Regions from separate parts of the Polymorphospora sp. A560 genome, predicted to be linked through region 1. Evidence: predicted binding sites of a transcription regulator. Region 1 holds the regulator's gene; each other region holds the start of a gene.
What was found. The regulator HrcA, encoded in region 1, represses chaperone genes, less so after heat shock. The targets are predictions, from matches to a motif close to GGTTNGCACNCTCNNNNNGAGNGTGCNAACC.
Positions count from the first base shown of each region.

Region 2: the regulator HrcA is predicted to act here: its motif matches at 5,407-5,437, upstream of QCD66_RS32790 (FmdB family zinc ribbon protein).
Region 3: the regulator HrcA is predicted to act here: its motif matches at 5,263-5,293, upstream of groL (chaperonin GroEL).

Region 1 is NZ_CP122282.1:1,598,124-1,604,923, reverse strand. It holds gene QCD66_RS07390 (hypothetical protein) at 1-103, shown strand, start outside; gene QCD66_RS07385 (16S rRNA (uracil(1498)-N(3))-methyltransferase) at 195-929, opposite strand; gene dnaJ (molecular chaperone DnaJ) at 967-2,100, opposite strand; gene hrcA (heat-inducible transcriptional repressor HrcA) at 2,195-3,217, opposite strand; gene QCD66_RS07370 (DUF4870 domain-containing protein) at 3,581-4,360, shown strand; gene hemW (radical SAM family heme chaperone HemW) at 4,492-5,715, opposite strand; gene QCD66_RS07360 (enoyl-CoA hydratase-related protein) at 5,733-6,518, shown strand; gene QCD66_RS07355 (hypothetical protein) at 6,636-6,800, shown strand, end outside.
Region 2 is NZ_CP122282.1:7,286,999-7,293,798, reverse strand. It holds gene QCD66_RS32830 (PHP domain-containing protein) at 1-442, shown strand, start outside; gene QCD66_RS32825 (MarC family protein) at 468-1,082, shown strand; gene QCD66_RS32820 (RecB family exonuclease) at 1,235-2,071, shown strand; gene QCD66_RS32815 (oxygenase MpaB family protein) at 2,081-2,959, opposite strand; gene QCD66_RS32810 (DUF2231 domain-containing protein) at 3,065-3,547, shown strand; gene QCD66_RS32805 (translation initiation factor 2) at 3,552-3,884, opposite strand; gene QCD66_RS32800 (hypothetical protein) at 3,985-4,182, shown strand; gene QCD66_RS32795 (flagellar biosynthesis protein FlgA) at 4,267-4,800, opposite strand; gene QCD66_RS32790 (FmdB family zinc ribbon protein) at 5,005-5,382, opposite strand; gene QCD66_RS32785 (5-formyltetrahydrofolate cyclo-ligase) at 5,487-6,116, opposite strand; gene QCD66_RS32780 (diguanylate cyclase) at 6,201-6,800, shown strand, end outside.
Region 3 is NZ_CP122282.1:7,440,958-7,447,757, forward strand. It holds gene QCD66_RS33560 (S8 family serine peptidase) at 1-2,016, shown strand, start outside; gene QCD66_RS33565 (GNAT family N-acetyltransferase) at 2,028-2,981, shown strand; gene QCD66_RS33570 (hypothetical protein) at 3,137-3,367, shown strand; gene groL (chaperonin GroEL) at 3,449-5,071, opposite strand; gene QCD66_RS33580 (cold-shock protein) at 5,774-5,977, opposite strand; gene QCD66_RS33585 (serine hydrolase) at 6,231-6,800, shown strand, end outside.

The DNA.
Region 1 (6,800 bases):
CTCGGGCGACGCGGTCGGCACCCCCGACCCCCTGATCGTCGGCCCGGCCGGGCTCGACCTACGCCCCGACGACCAGCCGGTGCACGTGTTTCCCCGGCTCTGACCCCGGCATCTTTCCCCGGCTCTGATCCCGGCACCGCCGGCCACGGGAGCGCCGGGCGCCGCGGCCGTCACCACCGCGCGAAAGGCCGGCGTCACCAGCGGCCGAGGCGGGTGGCCAGGACCGCGAGGGCGGCGACACCGGCCGTCGACGTACGCAGCACCGCCTCGCCGAGGCGTACCGGCACCGCCCCGGCGGCGGTGAACGTGTCGACCTCGGCCCGGTCGATACCCCCTTCGGGGCCGACCACCAGCGTGATCTCCCCCGTCGCCGGCAGGTCGACGGTCGACAGGCGCTCGGTGGCCTCCTCGTGCAGCACATACGCCGCCGCGCCGGCCGCGAGCCGCCGGGCCACCACCGCGGTGGACTCGTCGGGATCGCCGGCGACCGCCGGCAACCACGGGCGGCGGGCCTGCTTGGCCGCCTCGCGGGCGGTCACGGCCCAGCGGTCCCGGGCCCGGGCGCCACGCCCGTCGCGCCACCGGACCACCGAGCGGGCCGCCGCCCAGGGCACGATCGTGTCGACGCCGACCTCGGTCATCGCCTGTACGGCGAGTTCGCCCCGGTCGCCCTTCGCGATGCCCTGCACGACGGTGAGCCGGGGGTCGGGACGGTCGACGTGGCGCCGGTCGGTGACCCGCACGTCCAGGGTGCCCCGGCCGACGGCGACGACCTCGGCGGACGCGGTGCCGCCCCGGCCGTCGGCGAGCAGCAGCGGCTCGCCGACCCGCAGGCGCTGGACGGTCGCCGCGTGATGCCCCTCGGGGCCGCCGAGGGTGTGCCGGTCGGTGGTGGGCAGGGCCTCGACGAGGAACAGCGGCGCGGACACGGGGACAGGCTAGCCGGACCGGGCCGGCCGGCGACCGTCAGCCGTGCCCGTTGAAGGCGTCGCGCATCCGGGAGAAGAAGCCGCCCTGCTTGCTGAGTTCGGCCACCTCCTCGCCCCGGGTCTTGGCGAAGTCGCGCAGCATCCGCTCCTGCTCGGCGTCGAGCTTGGTCGGGGTCCGTACGTCGAGATGCACGTAGAGATCGCCACGGCCGGTGCCCCGCAGGTGCGGTACGCCCCGCGCCCGCAGCCGCATCGTCGAACCGGGCTGGGTGCCGGCCTTGACGTCGACCGGCTCCTCGCTGTCCAGCGTCTTGATGGTCAGCCGGGTGCCCAGCGCCGCCGCCGTCATCGGGACGGTGACCCGGCAGTGCAGGTCGTCGCCCTTGCGGGAGTAGACGTCGTGGACCCGCTCGTGGATCTCGACGTAGAGGTCGCCGGGCGTGCCGCCACCGGGGCCGACCTCGCCCTGCTGGGCCAGCCGGATCCGCATGCCGTCCTCGACCCCCGCCGGGATCTTGACGGTGAGCGACCGGCGGGTGCGGACCCGGCCCTCGCCGGCACACGTGCCGCACGGGTGCGGGATGACGGTGCCGTAGCCCTGGCAGGCCGTGCAGGGCCGGGCCGAGACGACCTGGCCGAGGAAGGTCCGCTGCACCGACTGCACCTCGCCCCGGCCGCCGCACGCCTCGCAGGTGGCGAGGTGGGTGCCGGCGGCCGTGCCGGCGCCGCTGCACGTGGTGCAGAGCACGGCGGTGTCGACGGTGATCGGCGCCTCGACGCCGAAGGCGGTCTCCACCAGGTCGAGTTCGAGCCGCAGGATGGCGTCGGCACCCGGCCGGGTGCGCGGCCGCGGGCCGCGGGTGCCGCCGGCCGCGCCGAAGAAGGCGTCCATGATGTCCTGGAAGCCCACGAACGGGCCGGCCCCGGCGCCACCGCCGGCCCCGCCTCCGCCCGGGGCGAGCGGGTCGCCACCGAGGTCGACGATCTGCCGCTTCCGGTCGTCGGAGAGGACCTCGTACGCCGCGTTGATGTCCTTGAACTTCTCGTGCGCTTCGGGGTCCGGGTTGACGTCCGGATGGTATTGGCGGGCCAGTTTCCGGTAGGCCCGCTTGATCTCGTCGTCAGAGGCTTCCCGGCTGACGCCGAGAATCCCGTAGTAGTCCTTGGCCACTGCGTCTGGTGTCCTCATATCGGTCTCGCGTTTGCCGGCCTGATCGCTGGTGCTGCCGCGCCGCCCGAGTCTGCGCCGCCGCCGTGCGTCGGTCTCAGTTCTGCGCCAACAGGTCGCCTACGTAGCGTGCCACGGCGCGCACCGTGGCGATGGTGCCGGGGTAGTCCATCCGGGTCGGCCCGAGCACGCCCAGCCCACCGACGATGGTGGCTCCCGGGCCGTAGCCGGTGCTGACCACGGAGGCGGCCCGCAGGTTGTCGATCTCGTTCTCGTCGCCGATCCGGACCCGCAGGGTGCTGGGCTCGACCTCGCCGATGAGCTTGAGAAGGATGACCTCCTCTTCAAGCGCCTCGAGGATCGGCCGCAGCGACCCCTGGAAGTCGAGCAGCCCGCCGCGCGTCAGGTTGGCGGTGCCGGCGAGCGCGATGCGCTCCTCGTGCCGCTCGACGAGGGTCTCCAGCAGCACCGTCGACAGCGTCGTCATCGCCGGACGTACGGTCTGCGGCACCTCTTCGACCAGGGCCTGCACCAGCGGCGGGGTGTCGGCGAGTTTCTCACCGCAGAGCTTCTCGTTGACCCGGCGGCGCAGGTCGGTGACGTCGTCGGCGGCCACCGGACCGGGCAGCTCGACCAGCCGCTGCTCGACCCGGCCGGTGTCGGCGATCATGACCAGCATCAGCCGGGTGGTCGAGATCGGCACCAACTCCAGGTGGCGGACCGACGAACGGGCCAGGCTCGGGTACTGCACGACGGCGACCTGCCGGGTGAGCTGGGCGAGCAGCCGTACGGTCCGGTGCACGACGTCGTCGAGGTCGACCGCGCCGACCAGGAACCGCTCGATGGCCCGCCGCTCGGCCGGGGTCAGCGGCTTCACACGGGAGAGGCGGTCGACGAAGAGCCGGTAGCCCCGGTCGGTCGGCACCCGGCCGGCACTGGTGTGCGGCTGGCGGATGTAGCCCTCTTCCTCCAGCACCGCCATGTCGTTGCGTACGGTCGCCGGCGAGACGCCGAGCTGGTGCCGCTCGACCAGCGCCTTGCTGCCGACCGGCTCCTGCGTGGCGACGTAGTCCTCGACAATCGCCCGCAGGACGTCGAGCTTGCGGTCGTCGAGTCCCATCTCCACCTCCCTGCCCCCGGTCGTGCCGGCCCCGGTGCGTGGCGGGTGACCGCCGGGCCGTGCCGCACGCATGACATCCGCCATGCCGACCCTCGACATGCTGGCACTCGACCGGGATGAGTGCCAGTCTACGACGCCAACCCTGGCCAGGCGATGATCGATATCAGGTACGAAAGCCGTATTCCAGACAGTCGGCCGGAATTCCACCCCGGAACACAGTTCGCCGGCCAGCCTGTCCGCCACCGGGTCACCACGCCGTGACAACAGCTCAACGGCGAGCCGGTCCAGAAGTGGCGCCCGGCCCGCCGGGAGTGGCCAGGGTGTCGTGTGGCGTTGGTTGATGCCGCCCCCTACCGTGGCCTCATGACTGAACCACCTCGCCCTCCGGGAGACGGCAATCCCGGCTCGGTTCCGCCGGACCCCACGGCTCCTCTGACGCCCGGGTCCTACTCAGTGCCGGGCGAGGCGCCCTCCCCCGGCTTCCCGCCGGCCGGCGGCCAGCAGCACGGCGCGCCCGACCTGTCGAAGCAGAACAACCCGCAGTACGACGCTCCCGCCTCCGGCGGCGGCGCCTACCCGCCGCCGGGTTCCGGAGCCGGCGGCTACCCGCCGCCCTCGTCCGGCGCGGGCGGCTACCCGCCGCCCAGTTCCGGCGCGGGCGGCTACCCGCCACCCGGCCAGGGCTACCCGCCGCCCGGTGGCGGATACCCGCCCCAGGGTGGCGGCTACCCCCCGCAGGGTGGTGGCTACCCGCCCCAGGGTGGTGGCTACTACGGCGGCGGCCCGGCCCCGGCCGGCTACGCCAACAGCGACGAGAAGACGTGGGCGCTGATCGCCCACTTCGGCGGCGCGGTCGGCGCGCTGATCAGCTTCGGCCCGCTGGGCTTCGTCGGCCCGTTGATCTCATACCTGGCCAAGGGCCAGCAGTCGCCGGCGGTGCGCGCGCACGCGCTGGCCGCGCTCAACTTCCAGGTGCTCTGGTCGGGGATCGCCTTCCTGCTGCTCTTCGTGAGCTGGTGCCTGTTCTTCATCCCGAGCGTGGTCGTCTTCGCGATCCAGATCATCTTCGGGATCCTGGGCGGTATGAAGGCCAACGAGGGGCAGCTCTACAAGTACCCGATGTCGCCGAACTGGATCAAGTAACCCCGCACTCCCACGACAGGCCCGGCACGCGTGCCGGGCCTGTCGTCGTGCCAGCCCGTCGTCGAGTCGGGTCCGTCGGCCTCCGCGTCCGCTCGGTGCCGGCCTTACCCTCAGGACGAGGCCGGCCGTCCTCAGGGCAGGAGGTCGCGTACGACCGCGTCGGCCAGCAGCCGGCCACGCAGGGTCAGCACCGCCCGACCGGCGTCGTACGCGGCCCCGTCCAGCAGCCCGTCGGCGAGCGCCCGCCGCGCCGCGACCCGTCCGGCGTCGTCGAGCACCGGCAGCGGCAGGCCGGTCGCCAGCCGGAGCCGCAACATCACGTCCTCGGTGTGCCGGTCGGTGCCGGAAAGCACCTCGCGTCCCTGACCGGGCGAGGCACCGCCGGCCAGCCGGGCCGCGTACGCCGACGGGTGCTTGACGTTCCACCAGCGCACCCCGCCGACGTGGCTGTGCGCCCCCGGTCCGAGCCCCCACCAGTCGCCGCCGGTCCAGTAGAGCAGGTTGTGCCGGCAGCGGGCGTCCGGCGACGTCGCCCAGTTCGACACCTCGTACCAGGAGAACCCGGCCGCGCCGAGGGCGGCCTCGGCGGCCAGGTAGCGGTCGGCCGCCACGTCGTCCGACGGGTACGGCAGCTCGCCGCGCCCCATCCGGGCGGCCAGCCGGGTGCCGTCCTCCACGATCAGCGCGTACGCGCTCACGTGGTCGACCCCGGCGGCCACCACGGCCGCCAGCGACGCGGCGAAGTCGTCGGCGCTCTCCCCCGGCGTGCCGTAGATCAGGTCGAGGTTGACGTGGTCGAAGCCGGCGTCGCGGGCCTCGGCGGCGGCGGCGGTGGCCCGGCCGGCGGTGTGCCGGCGGTCGAGCACCGCGAGCACGCCGGGGGCGGCCGACTGCATGCCCAGCGAGATCCGGGTGTAGCCGGCGGCCCGCAGCGTCTTGAGCGACTCCGGGGTCACCGACTCCGGGTTGGCCTCGGTGGTGACCTCGGCGTCCGGCGCGAGGCCCCAGGTGGCGTCGATCCGCTCCAGGATCCGGGCCAGGTCGTCGGCGGGCAGCAGGGTGGGGGTGCCGCCGCCGACGAAGACGGTGTCGACCCGGGGCGGCGGGTTGTCGCCGAGCACCCGGGCGGCGAGGTCCAGCTCGGCCAGCACGCTGTCGGCGTACGTCTCCCGGCGCACCCCGCCGCCCAGTTCCTGCGCCGTGTACGTGTTGAAGTCGCAGTAGCCGCACCGGCTGGCGCAGAAGGGGACGTGCACGTACACGCCGAACCCCTGGCGGCCGACCGCGGCGAGGGCGGCGGGCGGCAGCGACCCGTCGGCGGGCACGGGTTGTCCATCGGGAAGTTCGCCTGGCATGCGACTAGTGTGCCCGCATGCCTACTGCCGACGACGCCCTCGTCCGGGTCACCACCCGGGCCGGGGTGACGATGCTGACGCTGGACAGCCCGCCCAACCGCAACGCGCTGTCCACCCCGCTGATGACCGAACTGCTCCGGGCGCTCGACGCGGCCGTGGCCGACGACACGGTCCGGGTGGTGGTGCTCTCGCACACCGGCCCGGTCTTCTGCTCCGGCGCCGACCTGAAGGAGACCGCCGCCGCGTACGCCAGCGGCACGGTCCCGGCCGGAATGCTGGGTGACGTGCTGGCGGCGTTGTGGGAGTGCCCGAAGCCGGTGGTGGCCCGGGTCGGTGGCGCGGCACGGGCGGGCGGCCTGGGGCTGGTGGCGGCGGCCGACATCGCGGTCTGCGCGGACACGGCGACGTTCGCGTTCACCGAGGTGCGGATCGGGGTGGTCCCGGCGGTGATCTCGGCGACCGTGCTGCCCCGGCTGGCGCCGCGCGCGGCCGCCGAGTTGTACCTGACCGGTGAGACCTTCGACGGGCGACGGGCCGCCGAGGTGGGGCTGGTGACCGCGGCGGTGCCGGCGGACACTCTCGACGAGGTGGTCGGCGAGTACTGCGCGGCCCTGGTCCGCGGCGCGCCCCGGGCCCTCGCCGGTGCGAAAGAGCTGCTCCGGCGCCGCGAGGCGACTACCGTCCGTAATGAGGTTGCGGAACTTTCCGCACTGTCGACCGGCTATTTCCTGTCCGAAGAGGGGCGCGAGGGGGTGGCCGCCTTCCGGGAAAAGCGTCCGCCTTCCTGGCTTCCACAGACCTGAATGGGTTGCGAGGCACCACCCGGCCGCCCGGCGGGACTCCCCGGATAGCGCCATACCGCTCACCGGACGCGGTATATCGCACAACCGGACGTACGCTTGGCGACGACTCAACAGGGGGTGACGGTGCGTACTCGGGCAGCGGTGGGCGGTTTCGTGGCACTGGCGGCGGTCGCCGGGCTTGGCGTGTACCTCGGCAGGACCGACTTCGGTATCGACATACCGCTGCCCCGGCCGGCCCGCAGTTGCACCGTCGCCGCGCCGGCCGGCCAGTTGCCCGCCGGC
Region 2 (6,800 bases), 2.5 Mb from region 1:
GCACATCGCCACCGCCCTGATCCGGGCCGGGCTGGTCGCCACCACGAGCGAGGCGTTCGAGCCGCGCTGGCTCGGGGAACGCTACCGGCTGCCGAAGGACGACATCGACGTGTTCACCGCCGTACGACTGGTCCGGGAGGCCGGCGGGGTGCCGGTCTTCGCCCACCCGCGGGCCACCCGGCGCGGGCGGATCGTGCCCGACGAGTTGATCGTCGAACTGGCGGCGGCCGGGCTCTTCGGCCTGGAGGCCGACCACACCGACCACTCACCGGCCGAGCGGGCCCACGTCCGGGCCCTCGCCACCGAGCTGGGGCTGGTGGTGACCGGATCGTCGGACTTCCACGGCAGCCACAAGACGGTACGGCTCGGCGCCCACACCACCGCGCCCGACGCGTACGAGCGGATCGTGTCGGCGGCCCGCGGCGTCCCGCCGGTCGGCTGAGCCGGGCTGCGGTTACCTTGACCGGATGGATCTGAAACTGTTCGGCGAGGTCTTCCTGACCCTGCTGGTGATCACGGATCCGCCGGGCATGGTGCCGATCTTCGTCGCCCTGACCAGCACGCTGCCCCGCCGCGAGCGGCACCGGGCCGCGTGGCAGGCGGTGGCCCTGGCGCTCGGTGTGATCGTGGTGTTCGCCGTCGCCGGGCAGACGCTGCTCGACTACCTGCACATCGACCTGCCGGCGTTGCAGGCCGCCGGTGGGCTGCTGCTCGTCCTGGTCGCCCTCGAACTGCTGACCGGCAAGGCGAACGACCCCGACCAGCAGGCGACCGCGAACATCGCCCTGGTCCCGCTGGGTACGCCGCTGCTCGCCGGCCCCGGCGCGATCGTGGCGACCATGCTCTTCGTGCAGCGGGCCGACGGGGCGGCCGACTATCTCGCGATCGGGGGCGGGATCGTCGCGGTGATGGTGGTGGTCTGGCTGACCCTGCGCTTCTCCGGCGGGATCGTCAAGGTGCTGCGGCCGGGTGGCATCGAGGTGCTGACCAGGATCGCCGGCCTGCTGCTGGCCGCGATCGCGGTCCAGTTGATCGCCGACGCGGTGGCGGCGTTCGTCACCCAGTACGTCCAGCAGGGGTGACCGGCCGGGCGTGCTGTGCCCGACCTGTCGGACCCGGATGGCAGGATCGGGGCGTGCGCAGGCCGACCTCTTCCCCGACCAGTTCGTCCCGTTCGCGGGGCGCCACCCCCCGGCCGCGTGGCGGCCAGCCCGAGCAGCTCGGGTTCGACGGGATGCCGGAGCGGCTGTTCGTGTGCACACCGAGCAAGCTCGGCACCTACGCCGACTGCCCGCGCCGCTACCGCTACTCCTACGTGGACCGGCCGGCGCCGCAGAAGGGGCCGCCGTGGGCGCACAACTCGCTGGGCGCCAGCGTCCACACCGCGCTGCGCAACTGGTACGCGCTGCCGGCCGACCGGCGCCATACGGGTGCGGTCGCCGGCCTGCTCAAGGCCACCTGGGTCCGGGAGGGTTACCGCGACGTGGAGCAGGAGCGCGAGCTGTTCCGGCGAGCGCTGGACTGGCTGGAGTCCTATGTCGACGGGCTCGAGCCCGGGGCCGACCCGCTCGGCGTCGAGCGGGTCGTCGCGGTCAAGACCGCGGTGCTGGCCTTCAACGGCCGTGCCGACCGGATCGACTCGCGGCCCGGCCCGGACGGCGAGCCGGAGTTGGTGATCGTCGACTACAAGACCGGCCGCAGCGGCACCGACGCCGGCGACGCGCGCGGCTCCCAGGCCCTGGCGCTGTACGCCTACGCCGCCGAGCGGGTCTTCCGCCGCCCGTGCCGCCGGGTCGAGTTGCACCACCTGCCGACCGGCACGGTCGCGGCGCACGAGCACACCACGGAGTCGATCGCCCGCCAGGTCGGGCGGGCCGAGGACACCGCCCGGGACATCATGGCGGCCGAGAAGGTGGTGGCCGACGGCGGCGACGCCGACGAGGCGTTCCCCACCAACCCGGGCACGTTGTGCACCTGGTGCGACTACCGCCGGCACTGCCCGGCCGGCGCCGACGCACCGGTCAAGGAGCAGTGGGCCGCCGTCGAGCGCCTGCTGACCCCCGACGCCTGACCGGGTGCCTCAGGCGGCCGCCCCGAGCCGGGCGGCCCGGGCCATCGCGGCCTGGTAGATCGGACCCTCGACGTAACGGCGCGGGATCGCGCTCAGCGCCAGCCGCAGGCCGCGCACCGAAAGGTCGGCCGACAGGTCGGTGGTCGGCAGGCCGAGCCCGCCGTACAGCCGGCGGGCCCACGCGGGAAGCAGCCCGATCGCGGTCCCGGCGAGCCCGAGGTATGCCCACCGGGGCGGCCCCAGCTCGACCGCCAACCGCAGCGGCAGACCCATCTTCCACGGCAGCGGCGGCATCGGCGGGGCGGTGAGGAACACCATCGTCTCGGCACTGTCCCTGGTCAGGCGCAGTTCGGGGCGTACCTGCCGGTAGTAGTCGGCGACCTGTGCGGCGGTGCCGGGCACGGTCGCCGGGTCGAGGCCGACGAGTTCGGCGGCGAGCAGCTGTTCGGTGTAGTAGGCGTCGACGTCGTCGTCGGTCAGCGCGGCACCGGCCCGGCGTGCCGTGGTCACGAACGACTCGACCTCGGTCACGTGCACCCAGCGCAGCAGGTCGGGTTCGTCGATCCGGAAGGTCTCCCCGGTGGCCGGGTCGACCGCCCGCATCCGGGCGTGCAGGCCGCGCAGCCGCCGGCCGGCGTCCCGCACCTGGGTGCTGCTGCCGTAGACGACGGTGGCGACGTAGGTGGCGGTGCGGACCAGCCGCCCCCAGGGGTCGCTCTGGTAACTCGAGTTCTGGGCGACCCCGGCCACCGCCCGGGGGTGCAGCGCCTGGAGGTAGAGCGAACGCAGCCCGGCGACGAGCAGCACCGGCTCCTGGTGTACCCGCCAGGTCACCGAACCCGGACCGAACAGGCCGAGGTCGTCGTCGCTGGGATCGGTGGCAGCCATGCGACCAAGACTGCCACGGCCGCGCCGACGCGGTGAACCGTCGGACCCCGTCGCATCGTGTAGAACGTCGAAGGGTCACGTCGTATCCGCCCCCAGGAGGCGTCCGTGTTCGATGAGTTCATGGGCCTGCCGGCCCACCCGTTGCTCGTGCACGCGGCCGTGGTCTTCGTGCCGCTGCTGGCCGTCGTCGGGATCGTCTACGGGTTCGTGCCGAGGGCACGCACCCGCATCGGTTGGGCGGCCGTGCTGCTGGCCGTGGCCGCACCGGTGTCGGCGCTGTTCTCGAAGATCTCCGGCGAGGCGCTGGAGGAACGCCTGATCACGGCGGGCTACGGCCAGGAGATTCTCGACAAGGTCAACGAGCACCAGGCGTACGGCGACCTGACCTTCTGGTTCTCGCTGGCGCTGGCGATCGCGACCGGGGCGCTGGTGTTCCTCACCACCCGCGGCGAGCGTGGGCCCCACGTGCCGGCATGGGTGCCCACCGTTCTCGCGGTGCTGGTCACGATCCTCGGTGTGGTGACGATGATCTACGTCTACCTGACCGGGGAGACCGGTGCGCAGGCGGTCTGGAGCGGCGTCGTCTGACGGCTCAGAACAGCACCCGTGAGCAGAGCAGACAGATGACGATGACCAGTACGGCGCCGCCGACCATCGCGATGCCGTAGGTGAGCGTGCGGGCGCCGCGCTCGTCGGCGTCGATCGAATCCTGGTCCTGCGACGGGAGCTGGCGTGGTGCCATCGGGTTGACGACGGTGGGTGGCCGCCAGCCGGTCGTGGCCGGGGTGGTCGGCGGCGGCCCCTGGTAGCCGGGCGTCTCGGGGGCGGCCGGCGCGGCGGGCCGTGGGGCCGGCTGGCCCGGTTCGAGGTCGGCGGGGCGGCGCCAGTACTCGTGGTCGGTCGGGTCACCGCTGGGCGTCGTCACGCCGACTGACGCTACCAACCGGTCGCCGTCGGGACCCGCTGACGTTCGGTGTGCCGGCCCGTGGCTGGGTACGCTTTCTGCCGTGGACAGATCGGCACGTATGGCGGACGGGGCGGCGGCGACCGAGCCGGCGCGGGTACGGATCGACGCCGACGACCGGACGGTCGAGTTCGGCGAGGACGAGCTGGTGGTGTTGCCGGAGCAGACCGCGGACGACACCGACCGGGGCTGGGGCGAGCGGCCCGGATCGAACGACGACCGGCTGCTGGCCGAGCGCCCGCCGCACTACTGGGACTGAGCCGGCCAGGGGCCGGTCGATATTGGGACTGAGTCGGCCAGGGGCCGGTCGATATCGGGACTGAGCCGGGCCGGATCCGGTCGATCAGGGTGGCACGACGACCCCGAAGCGGGTCGTCTCGGGCATACCGAGCGTGCGGTTCGCCTGGTCCGGAGTGAGCGCCAGGTAGAGGGCGGTAGCGCCGTCGACCGCCACGACGTCGAGCACGAGCGCCCCGGTGGCCAGCCGGAGCGGTTCCGGCGCCGGCTGTGCCCCGGCGCCGGCCGGTAGCGCCAGCAGGTCGATCCGGCTGCCGGGGCGTACGACGGCGAGAGCGGCGGGTTCGGCGGGCCGTACCGGTACCCCGACCGATCCGGCGGGCACCGCGAGCCGGCCCGGTGGGGCGTCCGGGGCGGGGAAAGACCCGCCGGATGGTGGTCCGGTCGGGTCTGCGGCGATCGGGGGGCCGCAGGCGGCCGTGCGGTCGGGGTCGGCCCGCGCGGTCAACACCGCGGCGGCCAGCGCCAGCAGGACGGCGACCAGGGCGGCCCGCAGCACGGTGGCCGGACGGGGCCGGCCTGGCCAGCGGACCGGTGTGAGCGCGCCGTCGGCGTCGCCGGACCGGGTGCGACGGAACATCGGGGTGCCTCCCTCCGACCGGCTTCGGACGGCTGGCGGTGGGGGACCGTGGGCCGCCGGTCGGCAGGGACGCTAGACGCCGACGGCCCGGTCCCGTTGGACCGAGCCGTCCGCCTGTGGACGACGGGGCTTCCTGTGGACAACCCCCGTCGGCCGGGTCGATCTGTTATGCCCGAGCCGGCGGGTGCCGCTTCGGCCGAGCCGCTACGTGGCGGCCTTGCCGGCCGACGACGAGCCGCCGGAAGAGGAGCTGGAGCCGCTGGAGGCGGTGCCGCTCGACGCCGGCTTCTCCTTCGACCCGGAGCCGGCCGAGTCCTTGCCGCCGGAGCCGTTCGACCCGGAGCCCGAGGAACCGGACGACTCCGCCTTGGCCGGCTTGCCGCTGGTGGCCGACTCCGACGAGCCGGACCGGGAGTCGGTGCGGTAGAACCCGGAACCCTTGAAGACGATGCCCACCGAGTTGAAGAGCTTGCGCAGCCGCCCCTCACAGGCCGGGCACTCGGTCAGCGGCTCGTCGGCGAACGACTGCACCGCCTCGAGCTGGTGGCCGCACGCGGTGCAGGCGTACTGGTACGTGGGCACTGTCTCCTCCGGATCATGATCATCGGTTGGCACTCGACGCGTTCGAGTGCCAATGGTGCGCTATCCGCACCGGATTCGTCCAGCGGGAGTGTGGGGCGCGACACTCAGCCGGCCGGGAGCCGCCGTACGCCGCTGGGAGTGATCACCGCGTGGACCGGACGGTCGTGCTCCTCGGCCGGTACGGCGTCCAGCAGTTCGCCGTCGTGCAGCAGCGCCACGGTCAGGGTCGCCGGGGCGACGCGGGCGAGCGCGCGGTCGTACGAGCCGCCGCCGCGGCCCAGCCGGAGCCCCCGCCGGTCCACCGCCACCGCCGGCACCACCACCAGGTCCGCGGCGCCGACGGCGGCCGGCCCGAGGCGCGGCCCGGCCGGCTCGCGCAATCCGCGCCCGGCGGCCACCAGCGGCTCCGAACCGGCGTACTCCGCCCAGTCGAGGTCGAGATCCGGGCACAGCACCGGCAGCAGCAGCCTCGACCCCGGCGCGCCACCGGCGGCGAGCATCGCCAGCAGGGCTTCCGGCAGGTCGGGTCCGCCGGGCTCGGAACCGACTGGCACGTAGGCGGTCACCGTCCGTGGCCGATGCCGCCGTACCAGGTCGGCCAGGCCAGCCTGCACGCGGCCGGCGGCGGCCGATCGGAGCGCCGCCGGCAGTGACCGACGGCGGGCCAGGACGTTGATACGGATGTCCGTCTTGTGGCGGCGCGCCGCGTTCGCTCCATTCGACAAATCCGACATCGACCGCTCCTGCAACAGGCCGTAACTGAAAGGTCCGTCTGTGTCAGCATCGCACCAACGGGTGCGGAACCTCCGGGGGGAAGAGTGACGCTGCGTGGACGGTTGACGACCGCCTTCCTCGCGGTCGTCCTCGGTCCCGTGCTGCTCGGCGCCGTCTTCGTCGGTACGACCGTCGCCGCGGTGAGCTACGAACGTACCGTCGACCGGCTGGACACCGCCGCCGCCACCGTACGCACCTCGGTCAGCGCCCTCTGCCAGCAGATGCACGCCGCGGCCGACGCGGTGGCCGTACCCGCCGACCCGGCCCGCCGGGCCGGGACCGCGAGCCAACTGGTCGCCCGCGGGCTGGTTTCGGCGGTCCTGATCAGCGACGCCGACGGCCGCGCCGCCTTCGCCACCGCCGGCAACCCACCCCAGCCGTGGGCCGACTGCGCCGCGCAGACCGCCCCGGACGCCGACTACGAGGCGATCGCCGTACGCGTCGAGATGCGCGCCGAGAGCGGCGCCCTGATCGGCGAGGTGGTCGTCACCCAGGTCCTCGACCACGCCTTCCTCTCCCGGCTGGCCGCCGCGACCGGCACCGGCGTCACCCTCCTGCCGGGCGTCGCGGCCCCGACCGTACGGCACACCACCGAGCCGGCGACCGGCGTCGACGCGGTCCTCGACGCGGCGGCACGCGCCGAG
Region 3 (6,800 bases), 2.3 Mb from region 1:
CGGAGCACGCGGGGCCGGGTACGCCGATCACGGCCGACCGGGGTGGCGGTGCTGCTCGCGGTCGCCGCCGGAGCCGCCGTACTGCTGCCCTGGCTCTGGGTCGGGGCGCTCGGCGGGCTCACCGAGACGCTGCTCGCCGGCACCGCCGCCGCCGCGACCGGCTGGCTGGCCGCCGCGATCCTCGACGCCGGCTTCTGGTCCACGTACGGCGGGCCGACCGGCCGGGGCGTACGGCCGGTCCTGCTGGGCGGGCTGGTGGCCGGCGTGACGCTGCTGCTGGTCGGGGCCGCCGTCGGGCACAGCGGCAGCCAGCTCGCCGCCCTGTTCCTGCTGCCGGCGACCGGGTTCGCCCTCGCCGCGCTGCGTCCCGTCGCGGCGACGCCGGAGCGCGGGACCGCCGGCTACGGACCGGCGGACGACGCCGGCCCCCGTCCGCCGGTCGGCTGGCTGGTCGCCGTCGCCGTCCTCGGACCACTGGCCCTGGTCGACCCCGAGGAGATCTCGCTGGTCCTGATCGACCGGGACGTGCCGTTCTGGACCATGGTGGCCGCCGGCAGCTCGGCCGCTCTCGCGCTCGTCGTCGGGATCGCGTACGCGGTCGCGTTCGGCCGTACCCGCGCCGCGACCCCGCACCGGTGGGTCGGCGTGGTCACCACCACCGCGGTCGTGCTCGCCGGCGCGGCCGTCCACGTCGGCCTCGGCCAACCGGGCCTGCACGGCGAGCGCCTCTTCGTGGTGATGAAGGAGCAGGCCGACCTGACCGGCATCACCGGCGGGGCCGGCCAGGCCGGGCGGGACGCGAAGGTGCGCGAGGTGCACCGGCGGCTCGTCGACACCGCCACCCGGTCGCAGGGTGACCTGCGCCGGGAACTCGACCGGTTCCGCCTGTGGCACCGGCCGTACTACCTGGTCAACGCGATCGAGGTGGACGGCGGGCCGGCGGTGCGGGCCTGGCTTTCGCGCCGTGCCGACGTCGACCGGGTGCTGCTCAGCCAGGAGATCCGGCCGCTGCCGGCGGCGCCGCCACCCGGCCGGGGCACCGAGCCCGCACCGCAGGCCCCGCCGTGGCACCTGACGATGATCGGTGCCGACCGGGTCTGGTCGCAGCTGGACACCGACGGGGCCGGCATCGTCGTCGGCTCGTCCGACTCCGGTGTGGACGGCAGCCACCCGGCGCTGGCCGCGGGCTTCCGGGGCGGCGACGACTCCTGGTACGACCCCTGGAACGACACCCGCACCCCGACCGACCGGGGCGGGCACGGCACCCACACCGCCGGTTCGGCCGTCGGGCGCGACAACATCGGCGTCGCCCCCGGCGCCCAGTGGGTCGGCTGCGTCAACCTCGACCGCAACCTGGGCAACCCGGCCCGCTACCTCGACTGCCTGCAGTTCATGCTGGCGCCGTTCCCGGCCGGCGGCGACCCGTTCACCGACGGCCGGCCGGACCGCGCGCCGCACATCCTCACCAACTCCTGGGGCTGCCCGGCCCTGGAGGGGTGCGACACCGCGGCCCTGGCGGAGGCGACGGCCGCCTTCGCCGCCGCCGGCATCCTCTTCGTCGCCGCCGCCGGCAACACCGGCCCGTTCTGCGGCTCGATCGACGATCCGCCCGCGCCGTACGCCGACGTGCTGACCGTCGGCGCGGTGAACGAGAACCGCAGGGTGACCGAGTTCTCCAGCCGTGGCCCCGCCCCGGACGGTTCGGCGAAACCCGATCTGGTGGCGCCGGGCGCCGACGTGCTGTCGGCGATGCCCGGCGGTGGCTACACCAGCAACTCCGGCACGTCGATGGCCACCCCGCAGGTCGCCGGCGTGGCGGCGCTGATGTGGTCGGCGAACCCGGCCCTGATCGGTGACCTGGCCACCACCCGGCAGATCATGCTGGACACCGCCACCGGGGTCGTGCCCCCGACGGCGAGCCAGCGCGAGGGCGACTGCGGGCAGCTCGCCAACGTCGAGGGTGCCGGTCTGGTCGACGCGTACGCCGCGGTGGAGCGGGCCCGCCAGACACGGTAGGTTCGGCGCTCGTGGATCTCGAGTTCTCCGTCGCCGAACTGACCGATGCCGATCTGCCCCAGGTGGTGGCACTCTGTGGCGAAGCGCTCGATCTGCCGGAGGACTCGGCCGAGGCGAACGAGATCGTCACCCGGCTCCGCGAGACCACCGCCCCCGGCGACGCGACCTGGACGGACGGCCGCCGGCAGCTCGTCGGGTTCGTCGCGGTCGCCGGCGGCGAACCGGTCGGCGTCGTGCTCGGCTCCATCGCCCACCGCGACCCCGCCGTCGGCCACGTCGACCTGATCGCGGTCCACCCCGCCGACCGGCGCCGGGGCATCGGCCGCACCCTGCTGTCACGGGTCGAGGGCGCGCTCGCCGGGCTGGGCGCCGGTGAGGTCCTGCTGGCCGGCAACCCGCCGTACTACGCCTGGCCGGGAATCGACGTTCGGTACACGCCGGCGATCTGCGCGGCGATGGCGCTCGGCTACGAGCAGGACCGGACGGCCTGGAACATGACCGCCGACCTGTCCTACGACGGCTCGCCGGCGCTGCGGGACACCGGGCCGGCCGAGGCCCGCCTCGCCGAGCGCGGGATCCGGGTACGGCGGGCGACCGAGGACGACGTGCCGGCGCTGGTCGCCTTCGCCCGGGCCACCTTCGGCGGGTCGTGGGGCGGCGAACTCGCCCACTCGGTCGACCGCCCGGACGGCGGCTGCCATCTCGCCGTACGCGACAGCGGCGAACTGCTCGGCTTCGCCGCGTACGGGTCGTCGCGGCCGTCCTGGTTCGGCCCGATGGGGACCGCGCCGGACACGCAGGGGCTCGGCATCGGCGGTGTGCTGCTGCGCCGCTGCCTGCGCGACCAGCGGGCGGCCGGGCACGATCGGGTCCAGATCGGCTGGGTCGGCCCGGTGCCGTTCTACGCCGGCAGCGCCGGGGCCTGGATCGAACGGGTCTTCTTCCTCTTCCGCAAGCAGCTCTGACCGTCGCCCTCGGCGCGTCTCCCTAAGCAGCTCTGACCGTCGCCGTCCGGCGCGTCTCCCTACCTGACCAGCGAAATGGGAGGTATCGGGTGTAGCGCCGTTCGTCCCCGGCCACCGGCCGCCGCGCCTTACGGTGACCGGGGAAGGAGGAGGTCATGACCAAGGACGACGACCCGACGGACGATCTCCACGTTCCGGCCTCGGCGCGGATGGCGGACCGGTCCACGGACCTGCCCGTCGACCGGCTCGACTTCGGTGACCTGGCCGAACTGGCGGAGTACGACGATCCGCCAGCGGACGAGCCGCTGGCGCTGGTCGACGCGCCCCGACAGATGGCGCCGGAACCCACGTCACGGCGCCAGAAGCAACGCAACCAGCGGCGCTAGGCGCCGTCAGCGGCCGGGTGCCGCAGACGCCGAAGGGCGGGCCGCTCGCGCGGCCCGCCCTTCGTCACGTGGAGTCCGGACTCAGAAGTCCATCTCCCCGCCGCCCGGCGCGCCCGCCGGGGCCGGGGTCTTCTCCGGCTTGTCCGCCACCACGGCCTCCGTGGTGAGGAACAGCGCCGCGATCGAGGCGGCGTTCTGCAGCGCCGACCGGGTCACCTTGGCCGGGTCGATGATGCCGGCCTTGAGCAGGTCGACGTACTCGCCGCTGGCCGCGTTGAGGCCGTGGCCGGCCTCGATGTTGCGGACCCGCTCGACCACGACGCCGCCCTCGAGGCCGGCGTTGACCGCGATCTGGCGCAGCGGGGCGTCCAGCGCGACCTTGACGATCTGCGCACCGGTCGCCTCGTCACCAACGAGGTCCAGCTTGTCGAAGGCGGTCTTGCCGGCCTGGACCAGCGCGACGCCACCACCAGGGACGATGCCCTCTTCGACGGCGGCCTTCGCGTTGCGGACCGCGTCCTCGATGCGGTGCTTGCGCTCCTTCAGCTCGACCTCGGTGGCCGCGCCGACCTTGATCACCGCAACGCCACCGGCCAGCTTGGCCAGCCGCTCCTGCAGCTTCTCGCGGTCGTAGTCGGAGTCGCTCTTCTCGATCTCGGCGCGGATCTGGTTGACCCGGCCCTGGATCTGGTCGGCGTCACCGGCACCGTCGACGATGGTGGTCTCGTCCTTGGTCACCTGCACCTTGCGGGCGTGGCCCAGCAGGTCGATGGTGACGGCGTCGAGCTTGAGGCCGACCTCTTCGCTGATGACCCGACCACCGGTCAGGATCGCGATGTCGTTCAGCATCGCCTTGCGGCGGTCGCCGAAGCCCGGGGCCTTGACGGCGACGGACTTGAAGGTGCCACGCACCTTGTTGACGATCAGGGTGGCCAGGGCCTCGCCCTCGATGTCCTCGGCGATGATCAGCAGCGGCTTGCCCGACTGCATGATCTTCTCGAGGATCGGGAGCAGGTCCTTAACCGCCGAGATCTTGCCGTCGACGATCAGGATGTACGGGTCGTCGAGGACGGCCTCCATACGCTCCGGGTCGGTCCAGAAGTAGGGCGAGATGTAGCCCTTGTCGAAGCGCATACCCTCGGTGAGCTCGAGCTCGAGCCCGAAGGTGTTGCTCTCCTCGACGGTGATGACGCCTTCCTTGCCGACCTTGTCCATCGCCTCGGCGATGATCTCGCCGACGGTGTTGTCACCGGCGGAGATCGACGCGGTGGAGGCGATCTGCTCCTTGGTCTCGACGTCCTTGGCGAGCTTGGCCAGCTCCTCCGCCACGGCGGCGACCGCGGACTCGATGCCCCGCTTGAGGGCGATCGGGTTCGCGCCGGCCGCGACGTTGCGCAGGCCCTCGCGGACCAGCGCCTGGGCCAGGACGGTCGCCGTCGTCGTGCCGTCGCCGGCCACGTCGTCGGTCTTCTTCGCGACCTCCTTGACCAGCTCGGCGCCGATCTTCTCGTACGGGTCCTCGAGCTCGATCTCCTTGGCGATGCTCACACCATCGTTGGTGATGGTGGGGGCGCCCCACTTCTTCTCGAGCACGACGTTGCGGCCCTTGGGGCCGAGCGTCACCTTTACGGCGTCGGCGAGGGTGTTCATGCCCCGCTCGAGGCCGCGGCGCGCCTCCTCGTCGAACGCAATGATCTTGGCCATACGGCGTTGTCCTCCTGGACACTCACGGCCACCTGGGCCGGTTGGCCCGGGTGTGCCGCCTGACTACGCAGCCTCGGACGTCACTACCTGGCGACAGTGACGTCCGTTGGCCGGGCCGGATAGCCCGCGACGACCGGCCATCGCCACAGCCCCGTCTCCCGGGTCCGCACCGGTGGCCCCACCGCCCCGACCATTGGCACTCACGGTCCGCGAGTGCCAATGACCTGTTTAGCACTCCCCCCTGCCGAGTGCAAGCTCGTTGAGCTTTTCCGGGATCGCCCGCGACGGCCCCGCCACACGTCGCGCGAGGCCGACCAGGCAGCCCGCGACAGATAGACGCGCAACGATCACTCTCGGGAGCGGGCGTCGCGACACCCCGGCGCGACGACAGCCCGTCCCGGATCACGCCGATCAGGGCCCGGAAACCCGACCCGGCCGGCGAACATCGGAGACGTTCCCCCATTCAAGGGGCCGGGGCTCCCTCATTCGAGGGACCGGCACGGAAGCCGAGAACGAACCGGCGGGCCGGAGCTGCCGGAGAGCCGTACACCGATTGAGGCACGTCATGTGCCTGCTCACCGGGAAGCGGTTAGGAAAAGGACGTCCTCGGGGACAACGAAGACGCCGGCCCTCTGCTATGGAGAACCGGCGCCGAACGTTTCTTCCGAGGCCCCTCTCGGTCGCCTTGGTCGATCTCTGCCGTCAGGCGATGAGGTGCACTTTTTCGGCCTGCGGCCCCTTTTGACCCTGGGCGATCTCGAACTCCACCCGCTGCCCGTCGTCAAGTGCCTTGTAGCCGTCCATCTGGATCGCCGAGAAGTGGACGAACACGTCCTGCCCCCCGTCGACCGCGATGAAGCCGTAGCCCTTTTCGCTGTTGAACCACTTCACGGTGCCCTGTGCCACGGTGCACTTCCTCACTTCGATGCTGCCTGGCCTTTCACTCCTCCCGGCCCGGGACGTACGCCCGGAGAGGACCTGGAATCGTGATCCATGTCGGTCCCGTCGAACATGGCGGCCGAAATCGCACGCTACACGAGGTATCTCTGCCGTGCACTACCCCAAAAAGGACACGGTGAATGCGATCTTATGCACGACGGCGTCGCCGGAATGGGTTGCTCGTTTAACCAACGTGGGTCACCCCGAAACCAGCCAACCGATGGCACGTCACCGGCTACGTCGGCACCGGCGGCGCCGGCGGCACCACCTGTTCGTCGTACTCCTGCTCGCCGCCGGGCTCATCGGGGCGGAGGTCGTCCACGAGGTGATCCGGCACGGTGCGGCCGACCCCGCCCCGGCCGCCCTCGTACGCGGCCCGGACCCCGCCGCGGGCACCGAACCCGCGGCCGGCGCGACCGCCGCCCCCGACCCCGGCCCGCCGTCCCCGGACGCGGTGCGGGTGCCCGTCGAAGGGTTCCTGTCCTGGGCCTTCCTCGACCGCCGCTCCGGCCGGATCACCGGGTCCGCCAACCACACCGCGCCAAGCGACACGATGTCGATGGTGAAAGCCTGGCTCGCCGCCGACTACCTGCGGCGGCTACCGCCCGGCGAGACCCCGACGGAGGCCCGGCTGGACGCGCTGACCCGGATGATCCGCGACAGCGACAACGCGGCGGCACAGGACCTCTTCGCGGTCCTCGGGCGCCGCCGGTCGATCGAGCGGCTGGTGGAGACCTGTGGGCTGACCGACTCGGCGCCCTACCACGACGCCTGGAGCAACACGGTCGTC